DNA from 3 places in the Colwellia sp. MEBiC06753 genome. Region 3 is predicted to be linked to each of the others. Evidence: predicted binding sites of a transcription regulator. Region 3 holds the regulator's gene; each other region holds the start of a gene.
What was found. The regulator FNR, encoded in region 3, switches genes on or off when oxygen is low (the NO sensors DNR and NnrR bind a similar motif). The targets are predictions, from matches to a motif close to TTGATCTAGATCAA.

Region 1 (10,048 bases), on a different contig from region 3:
TTAAAATAAAGGCTCCAATGCTGCAACATAACATGCTACAGAACAAATTGGAGCCTTTAACCTTTAGAGAGGGAACTATCTCTCATTTAGCAATATATTAGTGATCGTGGGCGGCCGCTATTTCACCATGCGGTGTACGGAAGTTATCCACCATTTCTTGAATATGGCTTGGTGCTGGACCTGTTGCTTTTAGCATAATAAATGCCACTGCAAAGTTCACTAAGGCGCCAACTGAACCAAAGGCATTAGGTGAAATTCCTAAGAACCAATTTTCTTCCATACCACCTAAGAACGAGGTGCCTGGAATAAACATTATGCCTTTATGCTGGAATACATAAAGCATGGTCACACCTAAGCCTGCGCACATACCGGCAATTGCTGCTTTACTGCTCATATTTTTCGAGAAGATACCCATCATTAATGCTGGGAAAATACTCGAGGCTGCTAAACCGAACGCCAAGGCAACAGTACCGGCAGCAAATCCTGGCGGATTTAGCCCCAGATAACCAGCGAAAAGCACTGACAGCGTCATAACAATACGACTTGCCCGCAGTTCGCTCTTCTCACTCATATCCGGCACTAATACCCCTTTCATCAAGTCATGAGAAACCGCGGACGATATTGCCAATAATAAGCCTGCTGCAGTTGATAATGCCGCGGCAAGGCCACCTGCTGCCACTAGGGCAATTACCCAGTTTGGTAAGTTAGCAATTGATGGGTTAGCTAATACCATAATGTCACGGTCAACTTTGACCATTTCATTTTTTTCAGCATCAGCAACATATTGAATTTTGCCATCGCCATTTTTATCTTCAAACTGCAATAAACCTGTATGTTCCCAGTCCTTAAACCATTGAGGACGCTCATCATAAACCAAGTTTTCACCAGCTGCTGGCTCAATAGTATTCATTAAGTTGAAGCGAGCCATCGCACCTACTGCAGGAGCCACTGTGTATAACAACGCGATAAATACTAAGGCATAACCCGCTGACTGACGTGCCGCTTTAACTGAAGGCACAGTGAAAAAGCGCATAATTACGTGTGGTAAGCCGGCAGTACCAATCATTAGTGACATAGTGTAGGCAAACATTTCAACACCACCTAAGGTCGAGGTTGTGTATTCTTTGAAGCCTAAGTCTGAGACCACCATATCGAGTTTATCGAGTAAATAAACTCCACTACCATCAGCAAGTGTCGACCCCAGACCTAATTGCGGAATTGGGTTACCAGTCAATTGTAATGAAATGAAAATTGCAGGAATAGTATAAGCGGTAATAAGCACAACATACTGAGCAATTTGCGTATAAGTAATACCTTTCATGCCACCTAAGGTTGCATAAACGAATACCACAGCCATGCCTATGTATAAGCCCATATCGTAATCAACTTCTAAGAAGCGAGAAAACGCTACCCCGACCCCTTTCATTTGACCAATGATGTAGGTTACTGACGCGATAATTAAACAAACTACTGCCACAATACGTGCCGTTCTAGAATAAAAACGATCACCGATAAATTCAGGCACAGTAAATTTGCCATGTTTACGCATATATGGTGCTAAACACATGGCCAGCAGCACATAACCGCCGGTCCAGCCCATTAGGAATACAGAGCCCCCGTAACCTAAAAAGGCAATAAGACCGGCCATTGAAATAAACGACGCTGCACTCATCCAATCGGCACCAATCGCCATACCGTTTTGCATTGGTGTAACACCACCACCAGCAGCATAGAACTCACTTGTTGAACCCGCTCGAGCCCACCAAGCAATAAAGAAATATAACCCGAAGGTACCGCCTACGGCGATCCAAGTATAGAGTTTTAATTCATCCATTACTTATCCTCCACGTTATACTTTTTATCTAGTTGATTCATTTTATGGGTGTACCAGAAAATTAATCCGACAAAGGTATATATTGAGCCCTGTTGAGCAAACCAGAAACCAAGCTTATAACCCCCTAAGCGGATTTCGTTTAATGGTTCAACGAGCAATAAACCGAAGCCGAACGATACGATGAACCAGATAATGAGACAGATAAAAATTAGTCGCAGGTTTTCCTGCCAGTAACTTGTTTCCACAATTCTCTCCTCGTTTTCGCCTGTTTGTTTTTTATTTATCTAATTGTTATTAACAGGGGGATTTCTCCACCTAGTCATAAACACTAGCAAGGAATTTTTCACCGAGGTATTCAACTTTAGTCTAGGTTTTTAGAATAATTATTGACCACACCATTGCACTTCCCTAAAAATGACAAGAAACAAACTTCTCTTGGTGTAGCTAGTTATGGACAATGAATTAAGTGAAATTTATGCGTTTATTGGCAGCATAGCTCCATTTGAGCACTTACCTAACACCGCTATTGCTGAACTGGTGAGTCATATCAATATTTGTTACTTGGCTCATGATCAAGAATTACCGCCGGAGCAATGTGACGCAAAAAGTTTTTTTATTGTACGCAAAGGGGCGCTCAGTTACACCGATGAACAGGATGAATTAGTCGGCAAATATGGCGAAGGTGATATTTGTACTATTTTTGGCTATCCCGAAAAATACCTAAAATCCAATGTCATCTGTGAAGAAGACAGCCTACTTTATGCCATTGAAAAACAGGCGTTATTAACCTGTATGAAAGACTATGCAGATGTTATTGGCTTTTTCGAACAATCTGCCGAAGAACGCTTGAAAAGCACCGTTTCAAATATTCAGCATGAAGCCGCAATAAATGCCAGTTTAACCAACACGCCAATAGAACAACTTTACCAATCGCCTGCGGCGACCATTTATGATACTGAATCAATTATTGCTGCCGCGAAGAAAATGACCGAACTCGGTTTTTCTTGCTTAGTGGTCATTGACCACAATGAAGCCGTAAAAGGCATAGTGACCGATAAAGATTTTCGTCGGCGCTGTATTGCCGGAGATGTTGATACCTCTCATGCCATCAGTGAAATTATGACCTCAGACATTACCTTGCTTGATGTTAGAAATACCGCGTTTGATGCGCTAATTACCATGAATAGTCGACATATTCATCATTTACCCATCACTAATCAAGGCAAGTTAGCGGGTATGCTCACCATTACTGATTTAATGCACTTTGAAGGACAAAATGCCATTAATCTTACCAGTCTGATCCATAAAGCCACCGATATTGATGAGCTTGCCGAAATCAGCAAAATAATTCCGAAGCTGCAAATTAAAATGGCAAAACTTGGCACACCAGCCGAACAAGTAGGCAAAAGTATTAGCGCCATCACTATGGCCTTCACTATTCGTTTAATTGAATTAGCCGAAGTGCTATATGGCAAGCCTCCGGTTCCTTTTGCGTGGGTGGCTGCAGGCTCACAAGCGCGCCAAGAACAGTTGGCAAAATCAGATCAGGACAATGGTTTAATCATCGACAACAGCATGAAACCCGAACACGCGCCATGGTTTGAACGCCTCGCTAAATTTGTCTGCGATGGTTTAGCCCAATGTGGTTTTATTTATTGTCCAGGCAATGTCATGGCAACCAACTCTAAATGGCGACAAACAGAAGCAGTGTGGCAACGTTACTTTAATCAGTGGATAGATACACCCGATCCAAAAGCATTAATGCATTGCAGTATATTTTTCGATTTAACCACCATTTATGGCAACACCCAATTACTTAATCGTCTACAGCAATCTACGTTAGCTAAAACCCAAAAAGCGTCTTTATTTATCGCGCATTTATCTAAAAATGCGTTGCAACATAAGCCACCACTGGGGTTTTTCCGTGATTTCGTTTTAGTATCAAATGGTAAAAATAAAAAAGCCATGGATCTAAAACACAATGGCATTGCCCCCATCGTTGATTTAGCAAGAATTTATGCGCTGCAAGAAGGGATTACTTCGGTCAATACCATAGAGCGGTTAAAGCAAGCCGCGGGCACACGTTCATTAACCAAAGCATCAGCGGCTAATTTAATAGATGCCTTTGAATTTCTTACAACCTTGAGACTGCAACATCAAGCCAAACAACTTATTACCAAGGAAGATGCTGATAACTTTTTATCACCGAAAGAAATATCTCGGCTTGAGCGCGAGCATCTAAAAGATGCGTTTAAAGTCATTAAAACCATGCAAGACAACCGACAAACAACTTATTAATCTCATGTCTTGGCCACCGCAACTATTCACTCACTTTTTCGGGCTAGAAGCTAAACGTCGCAGTTTATTGGCGAAAGTACCTGATGGCCCGCTAAAAGCATTTTTATCGGTGCCCTTTCCTAATACCAATGCAGCAATAGCTGATACACCAATGCTATCGTTAGACTTTGAAACTACGGGGTTGAATGCTGCAAGTGATCAATTGTTAAGCATGGGTTATGTGAGTGTTGAGCAGCTTAATATTAAACTTGGCACCGCCGATCATTTTTTACTTAAAAGTCAAAAGCAGCGTGCTGGAGACAATGTTGCCATTCATCAAATAACCGAACAAGAATCGCTTAGTGGCTATGATTTAGAGCACGCTGTTGAACGCTTGCTAAATGCCCTTGCTGGCAAAGTAATGCTGGTACACTATGCCAAAGTAGAACAAACCTTTTTGGCTTATGCCTGTAAAAAACTTTACGGCTATGCGCCCGTTTATCCAATAATCGATACCTTAGTGGTCGCTAAGCGTCGCCTTGATATGCGCCAAGCCGCTTACGACCCATCTAACTTACGCTTAACCGCGCTAAGAGATAGTTATCATTTACCCGGACATTATGCCCACAACGCATTAAACGATGCCGTAGCCACTGCCGAATTACTGCTGGCTGAAATAGCTTCACATCACAAACCAACTACGTCATTAAAACATTTTTTACGTTAGTTAAAACATTAACTTTTTAGTTAATTTGACTAATCAATAACAAAAACCTTGATCCTGCCTCAATAATACTTACAACAAATAAAATTTAATTTATCAATGATTACAGTTACTTAAAAAATTTATTCGTTGCTGGCACAACCTTTGTAATGGTTACTGCATCTTACTAAGTAACAAACAGAAAACGTTTAAAGGATTTAACCATGAACAAGTCAATCATCGCATTTTGCAGTCTACTATTTGCTTCTACCGCCAGCATGGCAGCAACCAATAACGCCGACTTAATTGAAGTTGATACTTACAAAGCCGAATACCAATCAGCTCTAGATTTATATTCAGCCAAAGATTACGAAAAAGCATTGCCAGCATTAGAAATCATCGCTAAGCGTGGTGAAAAGCAAGCGCAATATATTTTAGGCACTATGTATTTAAACAGCCAAGGTACAAATCAAGATGTATTAAAAAGTTATGCTTGGTTAAGTGTTGCCAATGAGCAAAAAAATAGTCACTGGCGCCGTCCATTAGAATTACTTGAAAGCAAGTTACCACAAGAATATTTAACGTTAGCCAAAGAACAAGCAGCGCAATACCAAACAAAATATGGTGTCGATGCACAGCAAATGAAATGTCGTAACAAACGCACGTTAGGTTCAAAACAACCGACACACACTTGTGAAAAAACTGAAGTTAAAGATGGCTACTACTATGTTGAAAATACGGTATTAGCTTCAAACTAACCCGTTAAATGCATTGCCTTTAAAGCAACACCTTTAAAGTAATGAAAGGTTGATTACCTGGATCAATCTTAATTTTCACCTCAGCTCCCAACCGCTGAGGTTTTTTTTAGCCAAAAAAAGGCTGCCTTTATTACAGGTAAAAAAGCAGCCAAGGCAGAGGGAATGTCACCAATTAAGTTAATTGGCTGTTACCTGATAATCTTTTAACATCGCATACAATGCATCTTTTAACTGCAAGCGTTGTTTTTTCTGCAGTTCTAAATAGTCATCGGAAGTATTTTCAACGCCTTGCTCAATACGTATCACTTCATCATTTTGCTGATGATATTCATTAAACAGCTTGGCAAAATGGGCATTATTCATTTTCAGCTCGTGAATCTCTTGTTTAAACTCAGGAAATTCGTGATGTAAATCGTGTTTTTCGTTAAACATAACTCTATCCTTTTAAGCACAACTAATACAAAAATCGGTATAAGGCAGCGCAGTTAGTCGTTTCGGATTTATCGTTTCCCCACAACGCACACAACGCCCGTATTCACCATCTTCAACTCGCTTTAGCGCATTGTTAACTTGCGTTAATTCCGCTGAGGCTTCAGCACGAATAACATCAAGCACTTGATCGTTTTCACTTTCAGTAGTTTGTTCTGCAAAGTCGGCACTACGACCTTTTTGAAAGTCTTTATTAATCGCTTCAATACGTTTAGTTAACTCTGTTTGCTTAGCAAGCAACTGGTTTTTTAGGTTGTCTGTCATCTTTCTTACCTCTAATTCATACATTTAGTGTACGCGCTCTGCTGTTGAAAGTTTTGATCTAAAACAACAAAAATCACGCTAGAGCGTGTTGGTCTTTGTGGTATAAATTTTGTTCGAATTTAATGGCTTTTAATCTTGGCACACCAAGTGAAGTTTGGTTATGCCGAGTGAATGCGGTGTAACAACGAGTAAAAGTCATTAAAACGAACTGGTAGACACTGCAATTACGCCTATCGAGTACGTTGAACTGCATAAAGCCCAGCATATAAACGCAATTGATTGCTGCAAAATCATACAACAAGGAGCAACACGCTCTACTTTCTACGACTAAAGTCTAAGATGGAAATCATCAAAATTAGACTTAGGTCTAATTTAATAATCGCTCGGTAATCTCTACCTTTAGTTCATCATCAATAGTTTATTGTCTGCCAGTTATTAATTATTGCTCAGCTTTTTGAATATCGCTTAATGCACTTAGGGCAATTGTCACCAAAAACCGGTAGCGAATGTGGAGATTAACAATGACAGATCCAAAGCAAGCAGATATCTTTCATCCAAGTCAGGAAGTGATTGATCAAGCGAATGTCCCTGAATATGAAAAGCTTTATCAATATTCGATAGACAACCGAGAAAGCTTTTGGGCAGAACAAGCTGAAACACTCACTTGGTATAAAAAATGGGACAGCGTGCTAGATGAAAGCAATGCACCATTTTATAAGTGGTTTGACGGCGGTGAAATCAATATTGTCCACAATGCTATTGATCGTCATTTAACCAATGCTAATCGCAATAAAATGGCGATTATTTGGGAAGGTGAAAATGGCCAAGTTCGTAACTTCTCATACAACGGTTTAAACCGTGAAGTCTGTCAATTTGCCAACGTGCTAAAAAGCATGGGCGTCAACAAAGGCGACATTGTGACTATCTACATGCCACAAATTCCTGAGTTAGTATTTGCCATGTTAGCCTGTGCCAAAATTGGCGCGATTCACTCAGTTGTGTACGGTGGTTTTAGTACTGAAGCGTTAGCATCACGCATCGACGATGCCCAGTCTCGCGTGTTAATTACTGCCGATGGTGGTTGGCGCCGCGGTAAAGCGATTGATTTAAAATCGATTGCCAATGACGCCATGATGCGCTCACCAAGTATTGAAGTGTGTATCTGTGTTAAAAACAATCAACTTGATGTTGAAATGGAGCCGTCGCGCGACTTCTGGCTACATGACTTAAAAGCACTGCCTATCGCCAGCTCTAAATGTGAAACCGAACATACTGATGCCGAAGACCCGCTATTTATTCTTTATACTTCTGGCACCACAGGCAAGCCTAAAGGTATGGTGCACACTCACGGTGGTTATTCTGTTTATACCTCAACTACCCATCGCATGGCATTTGATATAAAACCGCAAGACCGCTGGTGGTGTGCCGCCGATCCGGGCTGGATTACCGGTCACAGTTATATTGTTTATGGGCCGCTAATTAATGGTGCCACTATCATGCTGTATGAAGGTGCGCCGAACTACCCTTACCCTAACCGTTGGTGGCAAATTATTGAAAACTACGGCATCAATATTTTATATACCTCACCAACGGCGATTCGCGGCTTAATGCGCTTTGGCGATCGTTGGCCGCAAAAACACGACTTAAGCAGCTTACGCTTGCTAGGCAGTGTTGGTGAACCAATCAATCCAGAAGCATGGCGCTGGTATCACCATGTCATTGGTCAAGACAAATGCCCAATTATTGATACTTGGTGGCAAACAGAAACAGGCGGTTTCATGATTTGTCCATTGCCTATTACTCCACTTAAGCCAGGTTCTGCCACAAAACCATTCTTCGGTAATGAAATGGTGATTGTTGATGATGACGGCAATGAAGTTGCGCCAAATGAAGAAGGCAAACTGATCGTTAAAAACCCTTGGCCTGGTATGGCGCGCACGGTATTTAAAGATCCAGAGCGTTACGCCGACTTATATTGGAGCCAAGATGATCAAGGCAACTGGCGTTACCTAGCTGGTGATAGCGCCAAAAAAGACGAAGACGGCTACATCTGGGTTATTGGCCGTATGGACGAAGTATTGAAAGTCAGCGGTTATCGGTTAGGTACGGCAGAAATTGAAAGCGCACTGGTTAGTCACCCTCAGGTCAGTGAAGCTGCCGCAGTCGGTTTACCACATGAGCTAAAAGGTAACGCGATTCACACCTACGTTATCCTCAAACAAGGGGTGGCACAAAGCAAAGAATTAGCGCTTGAGCTGCGCGAACACGTCGGTAACGAAATGGGCAAAATTGCGACACCAGAAGACGTGCAGTTTGTCGACAGCTTACCGAAAACTCGTTCCGGTAAAATCATGCGCCGAGTGCTTAAAGCACGAGCGCTTGGTCAAGATGAAGGCGATTTAAGTACTTTAGAGGAATAATGGCCAAAATCACTCACAGAATAACAATAAAGGTTTGGGCGCAACCGCGCTCAAACTGACTTTACAACAAGCAGTTAGCCAGTAGATGAAGTCTTGGTAGCAACAATAAAAAACCATCAATCTCAAGGCTATAAACGCGGGAGAGCACAATGAAAACAGTAATGTCGTTTAAGAAAACCTTAATTGCATCAGCTTTATCATTAATGGCAGCAAGCGCACACGCAGGCTATGAGTTAAAGTTGACCGACCAAGATACACTAACCTTTGGTGGCTACTTAAAAATTGATTATCGCTATGTCGACGGTGATGTCGGCTACCGAGATTTCTGGATTGGCGGTGGTGCGGTGTTACCGAAAGATAAATCGCAAACAAAATTCTTCGCCAATGAATCGCGGCTTAATATGAAGTTCGTCCACGGTGACGTCACCGGCTTTTTAGAAATGGACTTTTACGGCGGCGGAGGTAACGAGGTGATTTCCAATTCCTCGAATCCACGCCTGCGTCACGCCTTTATCAAATACAACGGTTTTACCTTTGGTCAAACTTGGACCACGTTTATGAACACCAGCGCGTTAGCCGAAACCGCTGACTTTGCCGGCCCCATGGTCGGTGAAGCATTCGTGCGTAATACCATGGTGCGCTACCAATACGGCGATTTTGAGTTTGCCTTAGAAAACCCTGAATCTTGGGGTAACGACGGCATTGACGACAGTCCTGATGCTGATCCAGCCAGCGATGAATTACCTGATATTGTGGGTAAATACACCTTTAAAGGTGACTGGGGTAACATTAGCGTTGCAGGTTTAGTGCGCCAGTTAAATTATGACAACGGCGATGATGACACCACATTTGGCGGTTCAATTGCCGGTAAGATCAAGACCTTTGGTAAAGATGACTTCCGTTTCCAAATTCACGCTGGTGAAACGGGTCGTTATGTTGGCGTTACCGCGGCACCCGATGTCTATAACGGCAAAGCCGAGCAAACCTTTGCTTACATGGCTGCCTATCGCCATTACTGGACAGAAGATACCCGTAGTTCAGTGTTCTATGGTTATATCGATACTGACGAGTCTGATCGCGAGCGCACCCATGTTGGGGTTAATTTATTCAAAAACTTTACGCCGAAACTATCGATTGGCGTTGAAGTGGGTCAATTTGACATGAAAGACGCTGATGCCGACTCGTTCTACAGTCAAGTATCGGCAATTTATACGCTGTAACTTGCGGGAAGTCACTTACTGACAGTCGCTTACAGCACATCACGATCATAAGTTAGCTCCGTTCATGTTGAATGTATCGGAGC
Region 2 (10,048 bases), on a different contig from region 3:
CAATGGTTAACGCTAAATCACCAAATAACTGCCCTTCAATATCTTTTAAAAAGAACACAGGTAAGAAAATAGCCACCGTTGTCGCCGTTGATGCTAATAGCGCCCCCCACACTTGCTGGGCACCAAGTTCTGAGGCTTGATGATTATCTTTGCCCTGCTCACGCATTCTCAGAATGTTTTCCAATACAACAATGGCGGCATCTAGCACCATCCCCACGGCAAAGGCTAAGCCAGCGAGCGAAATAACATTTAAACTTCTGCCAGTTAAATGCAGCACAATAAAAGTGGTAAATAAACTGATAGGAATTGCGGTAGCGACAATCAGTGTTGCCCGTATTCGCCGAATAAACAGCCATAACACCGAAATCGATAAAATGACACCGGCAAACAAGTTGTTGCGCACTAGGTTAATGGCGCGATAGATAAACACTGAAGCATCAAATGATTGCACCATAGTTAGTTGTTTATCAGCCAGTAACTCGTCGTTAATCAGTGCGACTTCTTGCTTAACCCGATTCAGTGTATCTAAGACATTTGCGCCGCTAACTCGATCAATGCGCATCGAAAATGCAGGGTTGCCATTTTGAATTGCCAATTGCTGGCGATCTTGTCTTCTAACATCAACGCTCGCAACATCACCTAAGCGAATATTACTGCCATTTCTCGACTCTAATATCAGATTGGTCAGTTCATCTTGCTTGTATTTTCCGTTGAAACGTAAGGTGTATTGGCGCCGACCAACATCGACAAAGCCACCAGAGATATTATTACTAGCGGTAACCAGTGAAATTAATCGGGGAATCTCAATGCCGTATTCGGCAAGCTTAACTGGATCAAAGCGAATTTGTAGCTCTTCGCGATTTTGATCAGAGAAAGTTTGAACCCCAGCCACGCCAGAAATTGCTTCAATACGCGGCTTAATCACATCATCGGCAAAATCGATAAAACTATCTACTGGCTGGTTATTTCCGGGTAAGGCTTGTAAGAAGAACCAAGTCAATGCAGGAGTATTACCGCCAAAACCACCTAACATAACTCTTGGCGGCAAAGCATCTCGCGGCTGATTTTGCACACGAGTCATTCGGCTGATCACTTCAATCAGCGTTTGATCCATATCGGTTTCTACGCCGAACTCTAAATTTATAAATGCTGAGCCACGGTTGGCAAAGGCATTCATTGAATGCAGCCCAGGAATACCACGCAGCACTCGCTCTTGTGGTTCAATAATTTCTGATTCAACTTCTTGCGGAGACGCTGCACGCCAGAAAGTTTGAATGGCAATACGAGGCCGCTCAATATCTGGAAAAAGCTGAATGGGCAATTTAACTAGGCTGATTAACCCCACTAATAGGATTAACGCTACAGTAACCGATACAGCTGCTGGTGAGCGAAGTGCTGTCGACGTTAGTTTCATTTTATTCTCCGTCCCTGAATCGTAACAAGCTAAATACGTTCAGTAAGCAATTTAGCAAAGTAATTGTTTGTGAATAAAAAGTAACAACAAGGTAACTATTCGCTAGTTAAAATAGGATGAAACTCGGTTAAATCAAGATAAACTGCAGCCTAGAAACGCCTTGCAATAGCTCGACATAATTCGACACACTTGGTGAAATATTCAGCAACATTTATTGGCTGATATTAAGCGGGGATGTTGATAGGTCAACGCGTTAAAAAGTTCTTAAATTCGCCTTGTTTTAACCTTGAGAAAACTTAAAAAAACCACAAGTTAATGGCATAAAAAAGCCCAGCGTTATTGCGGGGCTTTTATACTAAAATTAGTATCTTGTGCACGTTTGTAAATAGCTTTTAATCGTTCTTTTAAAGAATAATTCTTTTAAATAAAACTGTTTTTAAAATAACTGATTATGCTTTTGTGAAAATCAGCACAAAGCGATCAGTTTTCCGCCGAATACTTGGCTCAAATGGTGTTAGCGTATGATCGTCATCAGGGTTAGCTAATAAGTTGCTATCAGTATCTAAGACGAAGCCAAGACTGGTTAATTCATTGATCACATATTGTTTATCAATACGATGTAAATCTTGCGAGTCTTTTGTGCCGGTTTCAGCTTTTGCGGCATGATCGATGATTACTAATTTACCGCCTTTTTTCACCGCCAGTTGCAGTTGTTTTAACAGCGCGTCTCGATCAACTTTCCAACCATCTGTAACATGATAAATATCGTGATAGCCTAAAACGAAAAACACCGCATCAAAGTTTTCGTCAGCAAAATCTAAATCACCTAACTCTTTATCAAATCGTCTTACATTTGGCAGGCGTTTATCTTTCAAGCGCTCAACTAATTGCTTTTCAACATAAGGCATGTAGGCTTTATTGTTGTGCAAATAAACCAGCCCTGAGTGCCCAACACTAGCGGCTAGTAACTCACTGTAATAACCACTACCACCCAGTAAGTCTAATACCTTCATACCTGGCGTTATTTTGGCCATTTCAATGATTGCTTGGCCTTTACTGGTTTTATCTCTGGCAATATCTTCATTACTGCGTTCTGGCACAGCTGCGAACGCATGGTTAGTGACTAATAAAATTACCAGTGATAACCATTTTCCAACCTGATGTATTTTCAAAATTTGCATAGCCTATTCCTTGTTGTTCTTGTCGACATTGATTATGAAACAACTTAGCTAAATGTAAAAAGTTAAGGTGTTGCTAAATATGTAAAAGCAATTTTAAACCGCTAAAACGCTTTTGCAAAAAACTTTGACCTCTATCAACAATTTATCGGACGTTTCATGTCACAGTGATAGCCAATGATGCAAGGCTTTGAAATTTAAGATGTGATAGCCAATACTGGTAATTGCAGTGAACGAAAAATAATGACAACTCTCGATTAAATAACGAAAAAAAGGCGTCAACAGATTATGGGCACAGCGATAAACAAAGGCACATTTACCAAGCAAGATTATCAACAATTTAAACAAAAACTCTACCAGCAATTAGAAACCTTAAACACGATATTAGCGCGTCCAAACTTTGGTGATGCACCACTTAAAATTGGTGCTGAATTAGAAATGTACCTCACAGGTAATAGTGGCAACGTTAGCTTTACTAATCAGTTTTTGCTGCAACAACTTAACGATAGCCAATTTCAACCTGAGCTTAATCAATATAACCTTGAATTAAACCTATCAGCATTTTTACATAGCCAACAACCATTAAGTCAACTGCATCAAGAAATCAAACAAAAAACTGAGCAATTACATGAAGTAGCGCAAGCGCACAATATCACCCCTGTTGCTATTGGTATTTTGCCTACCTTAGAAAAGCACCATTTGTCGGTGGAGTACATGACCAAACTCACTCGCTATCAGAGTTTAGCCAATCATTTGTACCAAGAACGTGGCGAAGCTTTTTCAGTCAACATCAATGGCCAAGAGTCGCTTAAAATAGCCTTTAATGATATTTGTGCCGAAGGTGCTAACACATCGTTTCAAGTGCATTTAATGGTAAAGCCTGAACGCTTTGTATCCGTCTTTAATGCCGCACAACTTACTGCTCCGTTAGTCGCCGCTATCGCCGCTAATTCACCGATTCTACTTGGCAAAAAGTTATGGCATGAAACTCGAATTGCGCTATTTAAACAATCACTTGATATTCGTGCCCGTGATAAGGTGAATTGGCAAGAGCCAACACGGGTAAACTTTGGCTTTGGCTGGCTACGACATAGTCCTTGGCAACTTTTTGCTGAAGCGGTATCGCTCTACCCGGTAATTTTGCCTGCGATTACAGAAGAAGCAGAAAATACTGACGGTACCACTTTACCGCCTCTAAATGAGCTAAATTTACATATGGGCACTTTATGGCCTTGGCATCGTCCGGTGTACAGCAATCAAGGCAATGGTCACATTCGTATTGAGTTTAGAGCGATTCCCGCTGGCCCAAGTGCAATTGATATGGTGGCAAATGCAGCATTTGCGATCGGACTTGCCAACGGCTTAGCTGACAATATAGAACGCCTGATCAGCTTGATCCCATTTCGCTATGCTGAATATAATTTTTATCGCGCGGCGCAATATGGCTTAAATGCCAATATATTATGGCCGTTAAACAATAAATATCGCTGTGAAGAAGTCGCAATCAGCGATGTGCTGCAAACACTTGTCCCAATCGCCAGTAAAGGACTTACCGATTTAGGTATAGACGCCGCTGAAAGTGCGCAATATTTAGCCGTTATTCAGCAACGGCTGGATAACCAACAAAATGGCGCGCAGTGGCAATTAGATAAGCTGGCGCAGCTTGAGCAACAATTCGATTTTCAAACTGCCTGCCAACAACTCGTTAAAAGTTACCAACAACATAGTCGCATTGATATGCCTGTTTCTCAGTGGGAGCTATAACCATGATTGATTTTAGTAAACTTGATTATTTGCAAAACCCACAACCTGCTGAAATTCCAGATTCGCCTTTGCAATGGCTGCACCAGTTAACTTCAACTACTGTAATTGACTTTGTTAACAATGAACAACTGCCTTGGCGTGCAATAACCACATTATTACATGGTAATGAGCCTTCTGGCTTTTATGCGCTGCACCAGCTAATAAAAACCAACGCCTTTGAAAACCTTGCAATTAATGTTCGTGTGATTATTGGTTCAGTGGAAGCGGCCAAATACAAACCAGAATTTAGTCAGCGCTTTCCAAGTGATGGTTTTGATCTTAATCGATGTTTCGGTAGCACCAGCTTAAGTCACTATTATCTTAGGGCACAGATGATCGCTAGCAGTATTCGCCAAGTTAATCCTGAAGCGATTATCGATTTACACAATACCTCCGGCGATAGCCCCGCCTTTAGCGTAAGTTGTCACCAAAGCCACGAACATTTAGCCTTAGCCAGTTTGTTCTGCAACGTTATGATAGTCACACATATTAAGCTAGGCGCGTTAATGGAATTGTCTTTTGATTGTCCGGTGATCACTGTTGAGTGTGGTGGTGCCAAGCAAGAAATTTCACACGAATTAGCCTGCCAAGGACTTACTCGGTTTTTATTAAGGGAAGATTTAAACACTGGTGAGCACTTAGAATCAGTGGAAGTTATTTACCAGCCAATGCGAATTAAAGTAGCGGAAAACTGTTCTCTTACCTATAGCAATCAAGCACAACAAAGCAATATCACCATGCGTAGTGATATTGAACAATTAAATTACCTAACCAACATTAATGGTGAAACCATTGCTTGGCTGGATGAAAATGGTTTAGCTAATTTATCGCTTGAAGGTGATGAGCATCACGGCAAGTTGGAAGATTATTTTTACCTTAACGGTAATCAATTAATTTGCCAGCAGGATATGCGTTTGTTTATGGCAACCTCCTACCCTGAACTGGCGTTAAATGATTGCTTATTTTATTTAGCAAGGCGCCAGCGCTTTTAAACGCTGGACTAATCAATTTACTGTATAGCAATTGCCATTCATTTAAATTACTGATGTACCAATAACCACTGCGCTTTTAATTGGCTTACCGTATCTAAATTCTTGCCTGTAAATTGCATATTATCGAGCACAGATATTGCCTGTTCAGCGGCACTAATATGTTGTTCACAAAGTTCATTCGCTTTATCCATCGCTAGCAACACCTTTAATAAACTAATACTGTACTTAGCATTGGTGGGAGCTAACACTAAGGCTTTAGTTAACTCATCAAATGCTGGTTTTAGGCGATTTTTCTGAAAGTGTTCAATTGCCATCTCATAAAGATGTTTTGGTGTGTAATGAATTTCCTTTCGTTCTTCAATTTCTTGCTCTACATAACGATTAACTACTTGGCTAGTTAATGAGTCGCCAGATATTTGATTTTTAATAGCTTCTAGAATTATCAGTGCTTCTTCACGCATACCTAACTCGTGAAATACTTTAACTTTATCTAGGTTATCTTCTATTTCAACACTAGCTTTTAATGAAAGATGATTATCAACAATACTTTTAGCACGCGCGGTTTCATTACGAACATGATGAATTCGCGCTTGCGCCACTAATATTTGCTCTTTAAATAAGTGAGCATCCTCATAGTTCGACTCAAGTGTATCAATATAGCGCTCAGCTTCTTTTAATATAGGTAGCGCACTCTGCTCTGAGAGAGTGCATGACAAATCAATACCTGCTCGGATCACATTTAATAGCAATAATGGCGAGTCATGCACCGAATTTTTAGCATTTTGTGCAATCGTTTTTGTTGCTTGATATTGTCCTTTATGGTCATGGTTTAATCGGGCTAAATCCCAATATTTTTTATTTCGTTCTATATTACGTGGCGCTAGCGCGGTTGCTTTTTTGATTTCTTCATAAGCTAGGCTATAGTTTTCTTGCTCTATGTAGTACTGCGCCAACATGTCATGAGTAGCAAATCGGGTGTCTTTACGCTCAATAAGTTCACTAAGCAAGCTTTGTATCTCTTGCAACTTCCCCTGCTTTAATAGCGCTTTTACGTAACCTAGATATACCCAAGAATACTGATAACTTTTTAGCAAAGATTTAAAGAAATGCTCGGCTTCGGCAAGCTCCAATAAGCTAATTAACGCTTCGCCTTTCATCCGTAAAATATTTGAATGATATTGACGCAAACTACCGTCTAATAAATGACGGTCTGCATAATAGATAACTTTTGAGAAGTTTTTATTATCAATGGCTTGATAAATATTAAAAAGTTTTTGCTTAACTTCTAAAGTAGCTTTTAATCGCTTAGCAACATTTGCAGATGATAAGGGTTTTGCCCAAAAATCATCGGGTTGTAGTTCAATAATTGAGTTAACCAGGCTTTGATCGGTATCAGAGCTTAAAAATATCAATACCGTACTTTTGTTAACATAACCTTTAAATTTCAGCTCTTCCAACAGATGAAAACCATCTTTATCACTTTGGACGTTAAAAGAGCAAATAACCACATGAAAATGCATGGATTGGCACAATCTTATGCCATAGTAAGCATTTTGAGCACAGCGTATTTCTCGAATGCCAAGGTTATAAAAGGTTTTTGTAAGTAAACCATGAACCAAAGTATTATCATCGATGACTAGCACATTAAGCTGGCTAAAATCTTCCAATGCATTGCGTAATTCTATATCCAAGCCCGAGTTACTCCCTTTTCCCTTTCGCGCTTTAAGCATTTATTTTTATATTTAACTTATCGTTTATAACACCACCTAACCGCATTTGAAACACTTAATATACTTAGCCCGCGAGATAGTTCTTAATTGCTTAAAACTTCAGCGATTTTGCACAAAAGCAGCTATTAGCTGTGTAATAAAGTCGTTAAAAAATAAATACTTTGTGATCCGAATTTCTCGATTCTGACTATAGTTACTTTATGAAATGGATTTTCGTTTATTTACACAGTTTTAGCGAGAATTTTATGCACAATACCACCAAGCTTTTTACCTACCTGTTTGTCGGCTTATTTATAGAAAGTATTGCGTTAGCCTTTATCTATCAAAGCTTCATTGCAGCATTTGTAATTGGCTTACCCGCCTTACTAGTACCACTTTATTTTATTAAAACCGTGCCTGAACTTTGGCTCACACGCCATGTTTCTGCCATTGCAGCAATGATTTTTGCTGCGCTGCATATACACCAAACCAATGGCTTAATAGAAGTTCATTTTGAAATATTTATCTTGATGGCGTTTTTAATAATTTTTAGAGATTGGCGCGTTTTTATCAGCGCTGTCGCAACCGTAGCCGTGCATCATTTGTCTTTTTACTACCTGCAAACAAACAATACAGGTGTATATATTTTTGATGCTGATCGCTTAGCGTTTACCACTGTTATTATTCATGCAGTATATGCAATTGCTGAAGCAGTAATTGCTGGCTACATGGCTAAAACAGTGGCTGAGGAAGAAAAAACCGGTGATGAATTGGCTGAAGTTGCCATGGTACTAACCCAAGATGAACAGGCTTTAGACTTATCAATTAGGGCCACTGAAGCAAATGAAACGTTAATCGCCTTTAATCGCTTGCTTTCATTACTGCAGTCGGTAATCGATGGCGTTAAATTACAAGTGCAAAATCTTAATGCAAACGCTAACAACCTAGCTAGTGCAAACAGTGACATCGAAAACTCTACTCAAGAGCGACAAATTGAAACTGACGCTATTGCCACCTCGGCAGAGCAAATGGCAGTAACCGTTGCGGCAATCGCCGAGGAAGCAAAACAACTGAGCATACAAATGCATAATGCCAATGACTTCACCCATGCCACCAACGAAGAAATTATTGCCATCACTAAGCAAAATGAAACGTTAACTGAGGCGCTTAAAAGTACCAGTGATCAAGTGACCGAATTAGCAAATTCCACTTCAGCGATATCGACCGTGCTGTCTGAAATTACCGGTATCGCCGAACAAACTAATTTGCTGGCATTAAATGCGGCAATTGAAGCTGCTCGTGCAGGCGAGCAAGGTCGCGGCTTTGCTGTAGTGGCAGATGAAGTAAGAGCTCTGGCTAACCGAACCAAAGAAAGTACAGATAAAATTAATAATACCCTTACCTTATTGCAAGGTTACTCACAGTCAACCACCGCATCAATGTCCTCAAGTATAGAAATTGTCCAGGGGGTGATTGAGCGCACGCAAAGGGCACAACAACAAATTGCACAAGCCTCCAATATTGTTGAACAAGCCAATAATATTTCCACCAACGTTGCCAGCGCAGTTGAACAACAAGCAGCAACAACCGATGGTATTGCCAAAAGCACCGAAAACTTACGAGCGACTAGCCAGCAAGATATTCAAAAAATCGAATTACTCGCTAAGGAAACCGCCGCGATCAGCCAAGTATCAATAGATATGGAGCAAAGCATTGCCCGCTTTAAATAATGTAATTTCGGCAACTAAATCGATCGCCAGTATAAAACACCTGTTGATAGTGATACTTTGGCTGGTATTTACCATGACGGCATTTGCTTATTTACTCAATAAGCAATTAGTGATGTTCGATCCTGAGTATGGCTTGGCTCAACACACCCCAAAGTCATTATTAACTGCATTGGCTCAAGACAATCTATTAGCTGAAGCGCTTAACGAAAATGGTAATATGATTGTCCACTTTCAATCACCAAACTGCCAATGTGATCAAGTGAGTAGCGGCCATATAATGGCTTTGAATAATCAAGCAGCTCATCACTTTAGCATTAAACAAATTACCGTTTCGGCTAACCATAGTGCTATTCCATCAACACCAGCGGTTGCAATTGTTGAGTCGGGTGAGTTACTGTACTTTGGCCCATATGGTCAGGGAATTGGTTGCAATAATAGCCAAGGCTTCGCCCAAACAGTATTAAATAACCTCAATAAGGGTTTTCGCGCCAACATCATCGTTTCTGATGCAAAAGGCTGCTATTGCCAACCTAGCTAAACTCAAAAAGAAATTAACCCAACGAATAATTAACCAGCCAAAATGATCGTTACCTAGGAGCAAGCAATGTGTGGAAGATTAAATGTTATCGACGATGCAGTTTGTCAGTTTGTTGCAGAGACCTTAGGATTAAAGCTTAACACTGTCACCAATCACAACTTATGTCCATCACAATCAATGGCAACTATTATCAAGCCGCCATCAGGTTTTGAACAAGTGAACGCGCAATGGGGAATAAAGCCAAGTTGGTCACCAAAGTTATTAATTAACGCAAAGGCTGAAACCATCAATAACAAACCTACGCTCAACCAAGCATTCAGTCATAGCCGCTGTTTAGTCCCTTTTAACAGTTGGTTTGAATGGAAAAGTCAAAATGGTCAAAAGCAAAAGTACGAAATTTCTAGGGCAACTAATCAGCCTATGTTTATGGCCGGCATCCTATATAACCCCGCACAACCACAATTGGTCACGCTAACCACTGAGCCTCACGGAAAATGTGCAGCAATACATCATAGGATGCCAGTGATTATTGCTAATAACCAAGTTGATTACTGGTTTAATTCACCGCCAAACGAATTATCGCCACTACTTCACCATATTGATGAAACACAATTTCAGATTTCAGCGGTAAATTAACGACTTATTGATTAAATTCTTGTTGATGTAACCAAGCTGCGTGTTTTG
Region 3 (10,048 bases):
CACTAATAGCAGCCATAATAACATCGCCTTCTTCAATCATATTGTAATCGGCAATTGCCTTACCTACTTTACTACGAAGACGTTTTTGCAGTTTATTCGCTTCATAAACCGCTTTTCTGTTATCTATTTCAGCCATACCCAGAGAACTACATTAATAAATGGGCGCGTATTATAAAAGGAAAGGGCAAATTTAGTAAGCAAAAAATAACCAGCGCTGTCAATTTAAGCGCTGGTTACATTAGTTATTCTGATGAGGGGAAATAACCTTAAGGTTAATCTTGTAGTGGAGATTTATATCCGGCTGGTTTTAATGCTAAAACATCACAATTTAATTTGTCTATTACATGTTCGGCAGTATTGCCAATTAGTGCTGCTGACAAACCTGTGCGGCCGATCGTGCCCAGAATGACAAGTTCTGCGTCTAGTTCTTGCGATAACGCTTCAATGGTATCTTCCGGTAAGCCTTCTTTAACATGTGTGTTTGCGACATCAATACCAAATGCATTTGCATGTTTTTCCATGGCTTGTTTATGATGCAATAACATAGTGTCGTTATATTGGCTGGCATCAAACTCTGGTATTTCAATTGCAATATTAACTGGCGTGCCAGGGTAGGAGTTAACTAAGTGAACATTAGCGTTCATCAGGCCTGCAAGGTGCTTGGCCTCTTCGGTTATGATGTTATTCAGTGATTGGTGTTCTTGCTCGTCACTACCAACATTAACCGCCGCTAAAATATTGCCATTGTCTGGCCAAGAATGCTCTTTTACTAACAGTAACGGGCAAGGGCATTTACGTAATAAATGCCAATCGGTTGGCGTAAAAATAACTGATTTTAATTTATCGTGCTCATGGGTGCCTTTAATGACAATATCAAATTGATGCTTAAGCACTTGATCTATAACCGCTTCAAATGGGCGGTTATGCCAGACTACATCAATGGTAATATTGTTTTGTTGGGCGTTAAGCGACTTGATCTGCTCTTCAATCCACACCTTGCGATCATTGATCACTGTTTGTCGCATCGCATCACGTTCATCACTTGATAACATCGTGGTCATTTCATAGGAGAAATCAAAAATGCTTAGAAATGCCGTTATGCTTGCACCAGTTTTGCTGCCTAGTTCAATTGCTCGGCTCAGTGCTTTTTGATCTTCTGTTGTTGGATCAATTACAACAAGTATTTTTTGATACGTTTCCATTTATGCCTCGTTTGCCACATTGTTGATTTAAATAGTTTGCCCGCTATTGGCAATTAATTATTTGTTTTAAATCAAAAAATGCATTCGTTACATTATGACTAAAGCGCTATATTATGACTAAAGCATAGTATGGAAATATGATGATTTAAAGTGGAGGTTGACACCTTACTTTTATTTTTACTTCAATAAGGCGACTTCATTTAACTTATCAATATCATTTAAGGTAATCAGTTTACCATCGACATTGATTAACCCTTCTTTATGAAAACGATTTAATAAGCGGCTTATGGTTTCTACGGTTAAACCAATATAGTTACCAATATCACCTCGGGTCATGGTTAATCGAAATTCTTTTGGCGATAGGCCACGCGCTTTATAACGAGTGCTCAGAGTTGCTAAAAAGGTGGCTAGTCGCTGCTCGGCATTTTTGCGATTAAGTAACGATAACATTTCTTGATCAGTTCTGATCTCATTACTCATTAAACGTAATACCTGACGCTTTAACGCAGGCATACTGTTAGAAAGTTCATCTAAGGTATTGTAAGGAATTTCACAAACCATCGCGGTTTCTAGTGCTTGCGCAAAACTTTGGTGCTCGCTACTCGCTAGCGCGTCGAAGCCGAGTAAATCGCCCGCTAAATGAAAACCGGTAATTTGTTCTTCACCACTTGAGTCAATGGTGAATGTTTTGAATGTGCCTGAACGTATGGCAAATAATGAATGCAATGCTTCACCATCTTGGAATATTTTTTCACCCTTTCTGATTGGGCGTTTACGATCAATGATATTGTCTAAGGTATCTAGTTCTTTTTCATTAAGTGAAAAGGGCAAGCATAACTCGCTGATACTACAGTTTTGACAATGGATATGACTTTTATGAGCACATGATTCAGACATTTACAGGTTTAACTCATCAATTGAATTGGTTTAGCCAAAGGCCATGATATTAAAACATTGCTTGGTAGGCAACCAAGACCCCGTAAAAACCATAAGCAATTAGTATAATAGCCATAGTTTTTCGAAATAAATTGGACTGTAAGAGCCCCTTTATTGAAAAAATGCCGAATGATAATGACAGTAGCGCCGGCAATGTTCCTAAGCCAAAGGCTGCCATAATTAAGGCGCCATTTTCCATGCTGCCGCTGGCCATTGACCAAGTGAGTGTTGAATAAACCAGGCCACAGGGTAACCAGCCCCATATAATACCTAATGCCAGTGCTTTGGCATTTGAGTCAACCGGCAGTACTTTACTGGCCAGTGGTGAAATAAATTGCCAAATAAATTTTCCAGCTTGTTCTATTTTGGTTAATAACATTAACCATTGACCAAGATAGAGCCCAAGTAAAATTAAAAAAATGGCAGAAATTAGCCGTAATGCATGCAGAGGAAAGCCAATACTTTTGGCTGCTAAAGAACCGGTAAAGCCGACAATTGCGCCAATAATGCTGTAAGACGCAATGCGTCCTAGGTTATAGGCAAGGGTAAATTGCCATTTTTGCTTGTGGTTTTGCTGAGGAATTGCCGAAAGCAACATACCTGAAACGCCACCACACATCATTAGGCAATGTCCTGATCCTAGTAAACCAATAACAAATGCGGAAAGTAAATCTAAGGTCATTTGTTGGTTGAATCACCGTTGATTGTTGTTTTTTCTGATTGTTGTGCGGTGTTTTCTACAACTTCAATGTGGCTTTTTTGAGCGTCAATTGGCTTCTCTTGTGCACCAGCATGCTTGTCTGAGGCCTGTTGTTTGCTTTCATCGTCAAATAAAATACTTAACCCTTCTTTTTCTAAATCGTTAAACTGCTCGGTTTTAACCGCCCAAAAAAACAGGTAAATCCCGACAATGGTTAAAATAATCGCAATAGGAATAAGTACGTAAATAACACTCATGATTTTAAAAGTCGCAGCGAGTTGGTAATCACTAAAATCGAGCTTGCAGACATCCCGATAACCGCAAGGTAAGGGGTGATAAATCCACAAACAGCCAATGGCAACACAATAGCATTATAGCCAATTGCCCAACAGTAATTTTGGTAAATAATACGTCGGGTTTTAATACTGGTGTTACGCAGTGTTGTGATAGAAGACAGCTTATTATTTAATAAAATGGCATCTGCGCCACTTTTCGCGACATCTGTACCACCGCCCATAGCGATAGAAACATGAGCGGCACTGAATACTGGCGTGTCATTAACACCATCACCTACCATAGCAACGGTTTTTGTTGCTTGCAGCTTTTGCACAATATCCATTTTTTCATGGGCTGAAAGGCCTGCATGTACTTCGTCTAATGGCAGTTGTTTGCTTACTTTTTCACAACCTGTTTGGCTATCGCCAGATAGCATGATTGTTTTAATGTTGGCTTGATGTAAATGTTCAATAACCGAATTAGCCTCATCTCTTGGCTTATCGGATAAATAAATTGCGGCAATTAATTGCTCATTCTTACAAACCGCAATTTGTGCATCAATGCAAGTGTTTGCGTGTTCATGATCATCTGTGTTTACCAACCAACTTACTTTACCAACGGTAAAGTTATTACCATCAATGTCGCCAGAAACGCCAAGGCCAGGATGCACAGTGACATAACCGGCATTAATTGAATAATCTCTGTCTGCGTTAAATGCTTTGGCAAGCGGGTGTTGTGAATGCGTCTCTAAAGCGGCAACTAATGCTAATAGTTGTTGATCGGTGTAGCCTTGTTCAAAATGAATAATACGATCAACTTGAAACTGGCCTTGGGTTAAAGTGCCAGTTTTATCAAAGGCGAAAATATCAACCTCGGGAATAGTCTCTAAAACATGGCCTGATTTAATCATAATGCCATTGCGGTTAAGTTTGGTGGTAGCACAGGTAAGCGCTGTTGGCGTTGCCAATGAAAGCGCGCAAGGGCAAGTGGCAACCAGCACAGACAAGGTGATCCAAAACGCTTTTTCCGGCAAGTGTTGTTGCCAGTAAAGGGCGGTGGCGATGGCGGTTAATAAAATTATCGCAACAAAATATTGAGCGATTTTATCAGATAACTGGGCAATTTTAGGTTTGTGCGACTGAGCACTTTCACTTAAGCGAATAAGCTGACTTAAAAATGTTTCGCTACCAGGTTGCTGTACTCGGGCAATTAAGTTGCCGTCGCCATTAATCGTTCCTGCAAATATTTCATCTCCAATAGTTTTGGCAACCGCTCTTTGCTCACCTGAGAGCATAGCCTCATTAAAGTGGCTACTTCCGTGTTCTATAACACAGTCAGCAGGGGCTGTTTCGCCAGGCTTTATAATAATTTGATCGCTGCGCTGTAAAGATTTTGCCGTAACAAATTGTTCTATGCCATCAACCAATTTTGTTGCTGTCATTGGCATTAACTTTAACAGGTTGGCTGATACTTGCGCGGCGCGTGATCGTGCGCGAAACTCTAAAAACTTACCTATAAGTAATAAGAAGGTAAACATAGAGACTGACTCAAAGTAGACCTCACCCTGTTGGGTTACCGTTGCCCAGGCGCTGGCAAAAAATGCCAGTAAAATCGCAATAGATACGGGAACATCCATACTTAGGCGCTTGGCTTTAATGGCGTTTATTGCGCCGACATAAAATGGGAATGCGCCATAGAAAATAATTGGGATAGTTAGTATTAAGCTAACATGACGCAGATAGACTAAATTATGCTCAGCCATATCGGAAAACGCGCCAAAATATAAGCCAATGGCAATCATCATAACTTGCATCATTAAAATGCCGGAGACGCCAAGTCGTTTAATAAAGGTTTTACTTTGTGCTAGGTTTGCTGTCTCACTGTCGCTGGCTTTAAACGGTAGGGCGTGATAACCCAGTTGTTCAATATTTTCGATAATTTGGCTCAGTTTGATAACATCATTTTGCCATTTGATGTTGGCCCGTTGGCTGGTGGCGTTAACCGAAATGTTGGCAATGCCTTCAATTTTTTCCAATTTCATTTCAATTAGCCAAGCGCATGCCGCGCAGCTAATGCCATCAACGGTTAAAATGGTTTCTCTATACTCGCCAGCTTGGTGGGTAAATTCATGTTGTAAGTTGTCATCATCAAGCAATTGGTTTCGTTGTAATTGCTCAGGAACCAGTTGTGTGCCTTTAGGAGCATTTTCTGTGCGAAATTTATAGTAGTCGGTTAGCTTGTTATTAACGATAGTTTCGGCAACTGCCTGACAACCCACACAGCACATTGCTCGATTTTTATTATCAATAACAACATTAAGGGCGATGCCTTTAGGGATAGGCTCGCCACAATGAAAACAAGGTTCTGACATTACTGGGCTTCAGCTGGGTTCGGAATTAACTCAATAAAGTTGGCTTGAGGTAGAGCAATGGTTGCTTGTATCTTCCATGTATTCTCAAACGAAGATAGCGTTACGCGCCACTTTCCTGCTTTTGATTGCTCAAATTGATGGCGAAAATAACCGCTGCCATCGGGTGTTAATGCCAAATTAAAGTCTTTTTCTTTTTGGGTAGGGTGGTAAAAGCTGACATTTAAAATAGGAAATTGTTTTTCTATTCCAGTAGGCTTTATTACCAGTTCGTTATCAACGAGCTTTAAACCAAACTTCATGCCTAATTTTTGCGCTTCTTTTACTTTAGATACTTCCAAATTAATGGCTTTACCTTTTTTATAGTAATCACCTACAACTAAATCATCCGGGTCGGTATTGGCAATAATAACGGTTGAAATACCTGCAACAACGGCAGAAAAAGGTAAGAAAAATACTAACCAAGCCCAAGGCTCTTTGTACCAAGGTGTTTTCATTGAATAAATCTGATAAAAAATTATGGTCGTTATTGTAGCCTTTTATTTTAGCTGCTCCAATAATAAAAGGTTAAAATCTACGATCTATATCAATAAAAAACGCCTTATTAAATACTTAATAAGGCGTTTTAAAATAATAACTTAGATTAAGTTTTTAGTTGTTTGATAAACTAAATACGTAAGCACTAATTAAGTGAACTTTATCTTCACCTAGAATGTCTTTCCAGGCTGGCATTACACCGGCACGACCATTGCGAATTGATTCTTCAACTGCTTTTTGTGAGCCACCGTATAACCAAATGTTGTCGTTCAGGCGAGGAGCACCAAGGGCAATCCCCATTGCTGCGCTACCTTGACCTTCAGCACCGTGACAAGCAGCACACATTGCGAACTTAGGCGCTGCTTTTGCTGCTAAGTCAGCGTCATGTTCGCGGCCACTTAAGCTAAGCACATAAGCTGCCATTTCTTTAACGCCTGCTTCGCCGCCTAATGCACCTTTCCAAGCCATCATACCTTGTGCCTTACGGCCATTCATAATGCTTTCTTTGATCATTGCTGGCTCGCCACCGTACAACCAATCGTTATCCGCTAGGTTAGGGAAACCAGTTGTACCACGGGCGTCTGAACCATGACATTGTGCACAGTTTTGTAGGAATAAACGTTGGCCTACTTTAAGTGCCGCTTCATCGGTAGCTAAGTCTTCAATACTACGGGCAGCATAGGCTTCAAAGATTGGGCCGTATTTATCGTCAGCTAATTTAACTTCACGATCGTACTGGTTAAGTACGCCTGAGCTTTCCTTCAAGTTTGCCTCAGTACGTGCAGCTGATTCTTCGATAGTTAGTACGCCTTGGTTAGAGCTTTGCCAGCCAAGTAAACCCGCCCAGTTACCTAAACCTGGATAAAGCAATAGGTAACCAAAACCCCAGATAATGGTTAATAGGAAGAAAGTACTCCACCATTTAGGCAGCGGATTATTTAATTCTTCAATACCATCAAATTCATGTCCCATTGATTCGCCTTCAGGGACACCAGCGAAGTTCTTTAAACACATGCGTAATAACAGGTAACAACCTATCAAAGTACCCAGTGAAAGAACCGTAATCCAAATACTCCAGAAGCTAGACATTATTATTAGTCTCCTGTTTGTTTACCTCTTTATTGTCGTCTTCCTCGAAAATAGAGTTTGCTGCTTCATCGAATGCAGTCTTTCTCTTTTTACTGTAGGACCAAACCACAATAATGATAAAAAGTGCCAAAATTAGGAGGGCGATTAACCCTCTAAGTGTTCCATAGTCCATATCGTTACTTCAACGCGTGGCCAAGAGATTGTAAGTAAGCAATTAGCGCTTCCATCTCAGTTTTACCATTAACGTCTGAACGCGCTTTAGCGATTTCATCAGCAGAGTAAAGTGGGATAGGGTTGCCTTGCTCATCTTTATGTCCGCGATTACGAGTCAATAGGTTAAACGTTTCTAGCTTTTTAGCCGTTAATTTACCGTCTAACGTATTTTCTTCTAACCATCTAAAAGATGGCATATTTGACTCAGGTACCACTGAACGAGGGTCGATTAAATGGGCACGGTGCCAGTCATCACTGTAACGACCGCCAACGCGAGCTAAATCTGGACCAGTACGTTTTGAGCCCCATAAGAATGGATGTTCCCAAACACTTTCACCTGCCACAGAATAGTGACCATAACGTTCAGTTTCAGCACGGAATGGACGGATCATTTGGCTATGACAGGTATTACAACCTTCACGGATGTAGATATCACGTCCTTCCATTTCTAACGCTGTATATGGACGTAAATTAGTGACTGGTGTTGTCGTCGCTTTTTGGAAGAACAACGGAGTAATTTCTACTAAACCACCAATACTGATTGCCATAATGGTTGCAATAAAGAACCAACCAACGTGCTTTTCAAATTTTTCGTGTTTATTTTGAGGATTATTAGTCGCCATTGTGATGCTCCTTAAGCCGCTTCAACTTTCTTAAGGCTGCCGTTTTCAGCACCTATGGTTTTAAACATGTTGTAAAGCATGATAACAAAACCAGCCACAACTAATGCACCACCTAAGAAGCGCATAAAGTAGAACGGGTATGAGGCTGTTAAACTTTCAACAAAGCTGTAAGTTAATGTACCGTCAGTGTTTACCGCACGCCACATTAAGCCTTGCATAACACCAGAAATCCACATGGCAACGATATATAAAACGATACCTGCTGTGTGCATCCAGAAATGGATGTTGATTAAACGAACACTGTACATACGTTGTTGGTTAAATAGCACAGGAATTAAGTGGTACATCGCACCAATTGACACCATGGCAACCCAACCTAAGGCACCTGAATGTACGTGACCGATAGTCCAGTCAGTATAATGTGATAACGCGTTAACCGATTTAATCGCCATCATTGGGCCTTCAAACGTTGACATGCCGTAGAAAGATAACGATACGATTAAGAAGCGTAAAATTGGGTCATGACGAAGTTTATGCCATGCGCCTGATAACGTCATAATACCGTTAATCATACCACCCCATGATGGCAGGAATAATACGATAGACATTACCATACCTAAACTTTGTGCCCAGTCAGGCAATGCAGTGTAGTGTAAGTGGTGAGGACCAGCCCAAATATATAGTGAAACTAGTGCCCAGAAGTGAACGATAGATAAGCGGTATGAGTAAACCGGACGTTCAGCTTGTTTTGGTACGAAGTAATACATCATGCCAAGGAAACCAGCAGTAAGTAGGAAACCTACAGCATTGTGACCGTACCACCATTGCATCATCGCATCTATGGCACCCGAATAAATCGAGTATGATTTCATCATAGATACAGGGATTGCCATACTGTTACCAATATGTAATACCGCAACAGTAATGATAAAGCCACCGAAGAACCAGTTAGCAACATAGATATGTGATGTCGTTCGCTTAATTACCGTACCGAAGAATACGATGGCATAGCTTACCCAAACGACCGCAATAGCGATATCGATTGGCCATTCTAATTCAGCATATTCTTTACTGGTGGTGTAACCTAAAGGTAAGGTAATTGCCGCTGCGACAATAATCGCTTGCCAACCCCAGAAAGTGAAAGAAGCTAAGCTGCCACCAAACAACGCGGTTTTACAGGTACGTTGTACAACATAATAAGATGTTGCAAATAGGGCGCTAGTACCAAATGCAAAGATAACAGCATTGGTATGCAGTGGGCGTAAACGGGAGTAGGTTAACCAAGGCGTATCAAAATTTAGCGCAGGCCAAATTAACTGGGCTGCAATTAAAACACCAACTAGCGTACCAACGAACCCCCAAATGACAGTCATCACAGTAAATTGACGTACAACATTCATGTTGTAATCTACTGCTGATGTATTACTTTGACTCATGTTATGGTTTCCGCAGTTATAATTATTTGTTAATGGGTGTGGACTTGTCCGAGCAATTCACTAACTACTCTACAATTAGTTATAGACTATAATTAGTAACTTCACCCGTTGGAGTTCCAACACGTGCGCATGATAATGATTTAACGTAGAAAAGTCACCCGCGTTCACGGCAAAACCTGTTCTAAATCAAAAAAAATCACACATAATTACAATAAATGACAAAAATGTGGGTAAAATGCCATTGTATGTTAGATAAAAGGTTGATATGTGGTCATAAAATATACATTAATTACAAGTTGTCTATTGCTGCTTTTTGCCTGCCAACCCAGTAATGATAAATCTTTCACTTTAGCCACTGCTCAATGCATTTCTTCCCAGTCTCGTTGTGAAATAGTGATTGATAATAGCCAGATAGCCATCCTATTTAGTGAGGCCTATTTGGTCGCAGAAACCCCATTTAGTTTATATGTCGAGACGCAATCACCTGAAATCACCATAGCAAGTGGCTACATGGAAGGTGTTGATATGTTTATGGGAAAAATTCCTTTATTTTTCAAAGAAGAGCCAGAAATTACAGACAGTGGTCGGCGCTTTACTAGCCAAGGGCTGTTTGGTGCTTGTTCACAAAAAAACATGACCTGGCGGGTTTGGCTTAACTTAACTATTGA

Region 1: the regulator FNR is predicted to act here: its motif matches at 6,379-6,392, upstream of ACOB82_RS08195 (TraR/DksA family transcriptional regulator).
Region 2: the regulator FNR is predicted to act here: its motif matches at 2,720-2,733, upstream of ACOB82_RS13275 (glutamate-cysteine ligase family protein).

What each region holds. Positions count from the first base shown of each region.
Region 1 covers NZ_JBQMTM010000008.1:45,244-55,291, reverse strand. The annotation lists gene ACOB82_RS08225 (sodium:solute symporter family protein) at 98-1,834, opposite strand; gene ACOB82_RS08220 (DUF4212 domain-containing protein) at 1,834-2,082, opposite strand; gene ACOB82_RS08215 (putative nucleotidyltransferase substrate binding domain-containing protein) at 2,285-4,132, shown strand; gene ACOB82_RS08210 (exonuclease domain-containing protein) at 4,137-4,838, shown strand; gene ACOB82_RS08205 (hypothetical protein) at 5,039-5,572, shown strand; gene ACOB82_RS08200 (YdcH family protein) at 5,750-6,004, opposite strand; gene ACOB82_RS08195 (TraR/DksA family transcriptional regulator) at 6,017-6,325, opposite strand; gene acs (acetate--CoA ligase) at 6,847-8,745, shown strand; gene ACOB82_RS08185 (DcaP family trimeric outer membrane transporter) at 8,895-9,965, shown strand.
Region 2 covers NZ_JBQMTM010000016.1:75,752-85,799, forward strand. The annotation lists gene ACOB82_RS13265 (efflux RND transporter permease subunit) at 1-1,414, opposite strand, end outside; gene ACOB82_RS13270 (class I SAM-dependent methyltransferase) at 1,864-2,595, opposite strand; gene ACOB82_RS13275 (glutamate-cysteine ligase family protein) at 2,881-4,356, shown strand; gene ACOB82_RS13280 (hypothetical protein) at 4,359-5,387, shown strand; gene ACOB82_RS13285 (response regulator) at 5,435-7,078, opposite strand; gene ACOB82_RS13290 (methyl-accepting chemotaxis protein) at 7,363-8,826, shown strand; gene ACOB82_RS13295 (DUF6436 domain-containing protein) at 8,900-9,364, shown strand; gene ACOB82_RS13300 (SOS response-associated peptidase) at 9,431-10,000, shown strand; gene ACOB82_RS13305 (VOC family protein) at 10,005-10,048, opposite strand, start outside.
Region 3 covers NZ_JBQMTM010000006.1:9,538-19,585, forward strand. The annotation lists gene ttcA (tRNA 2-thiocytidine(32) synthetase TtcA) at 1-136, opposite strand, end outside; gene uspE (universal stress protein UspE) at 273-1,202, opposite strand; gene fnr (fumarate/nitrate reduction transcriptional regulator Fnr) at 1,380-2,099, opposite strand; gene ACOB82_RS06385 (sulfite exporter TauE/SafE family protein) at 2,149-2,820, opposite strand; gene ccoS (cbb3-type cytochrome oxidase assembly protein CcoS) at 2,817-3,095, opposite strand; gene ACOB82_RS06395 (heavy metal translocating P-type ATPase) at 3,092-5,485, opposite strand; gene ACOB82_RS06400 (FixH family protein) at 5,485-5,979, opposite strand; gene ccoP (cytochrome-c oxidase, cbb3-type subunit III) at 6,134-7,108, opposite strand; gene ACOB82_RS06410 (cbb3-type cytochrome oxidase subunit 3) at 7,101-7,280, opposite strand; gene ccoO (cytochrome-c oxidase, cbb3-type subunit II) at 7,285-7,944, opposite strand; gene ccoN (cytochrome-c oxidase, cbb3-type subunit I) at 7,956-9,380, opposite strand; gene ACOB82_RS06425 (hypothetical protein) at 9,774-10,048, shown strand, end outside.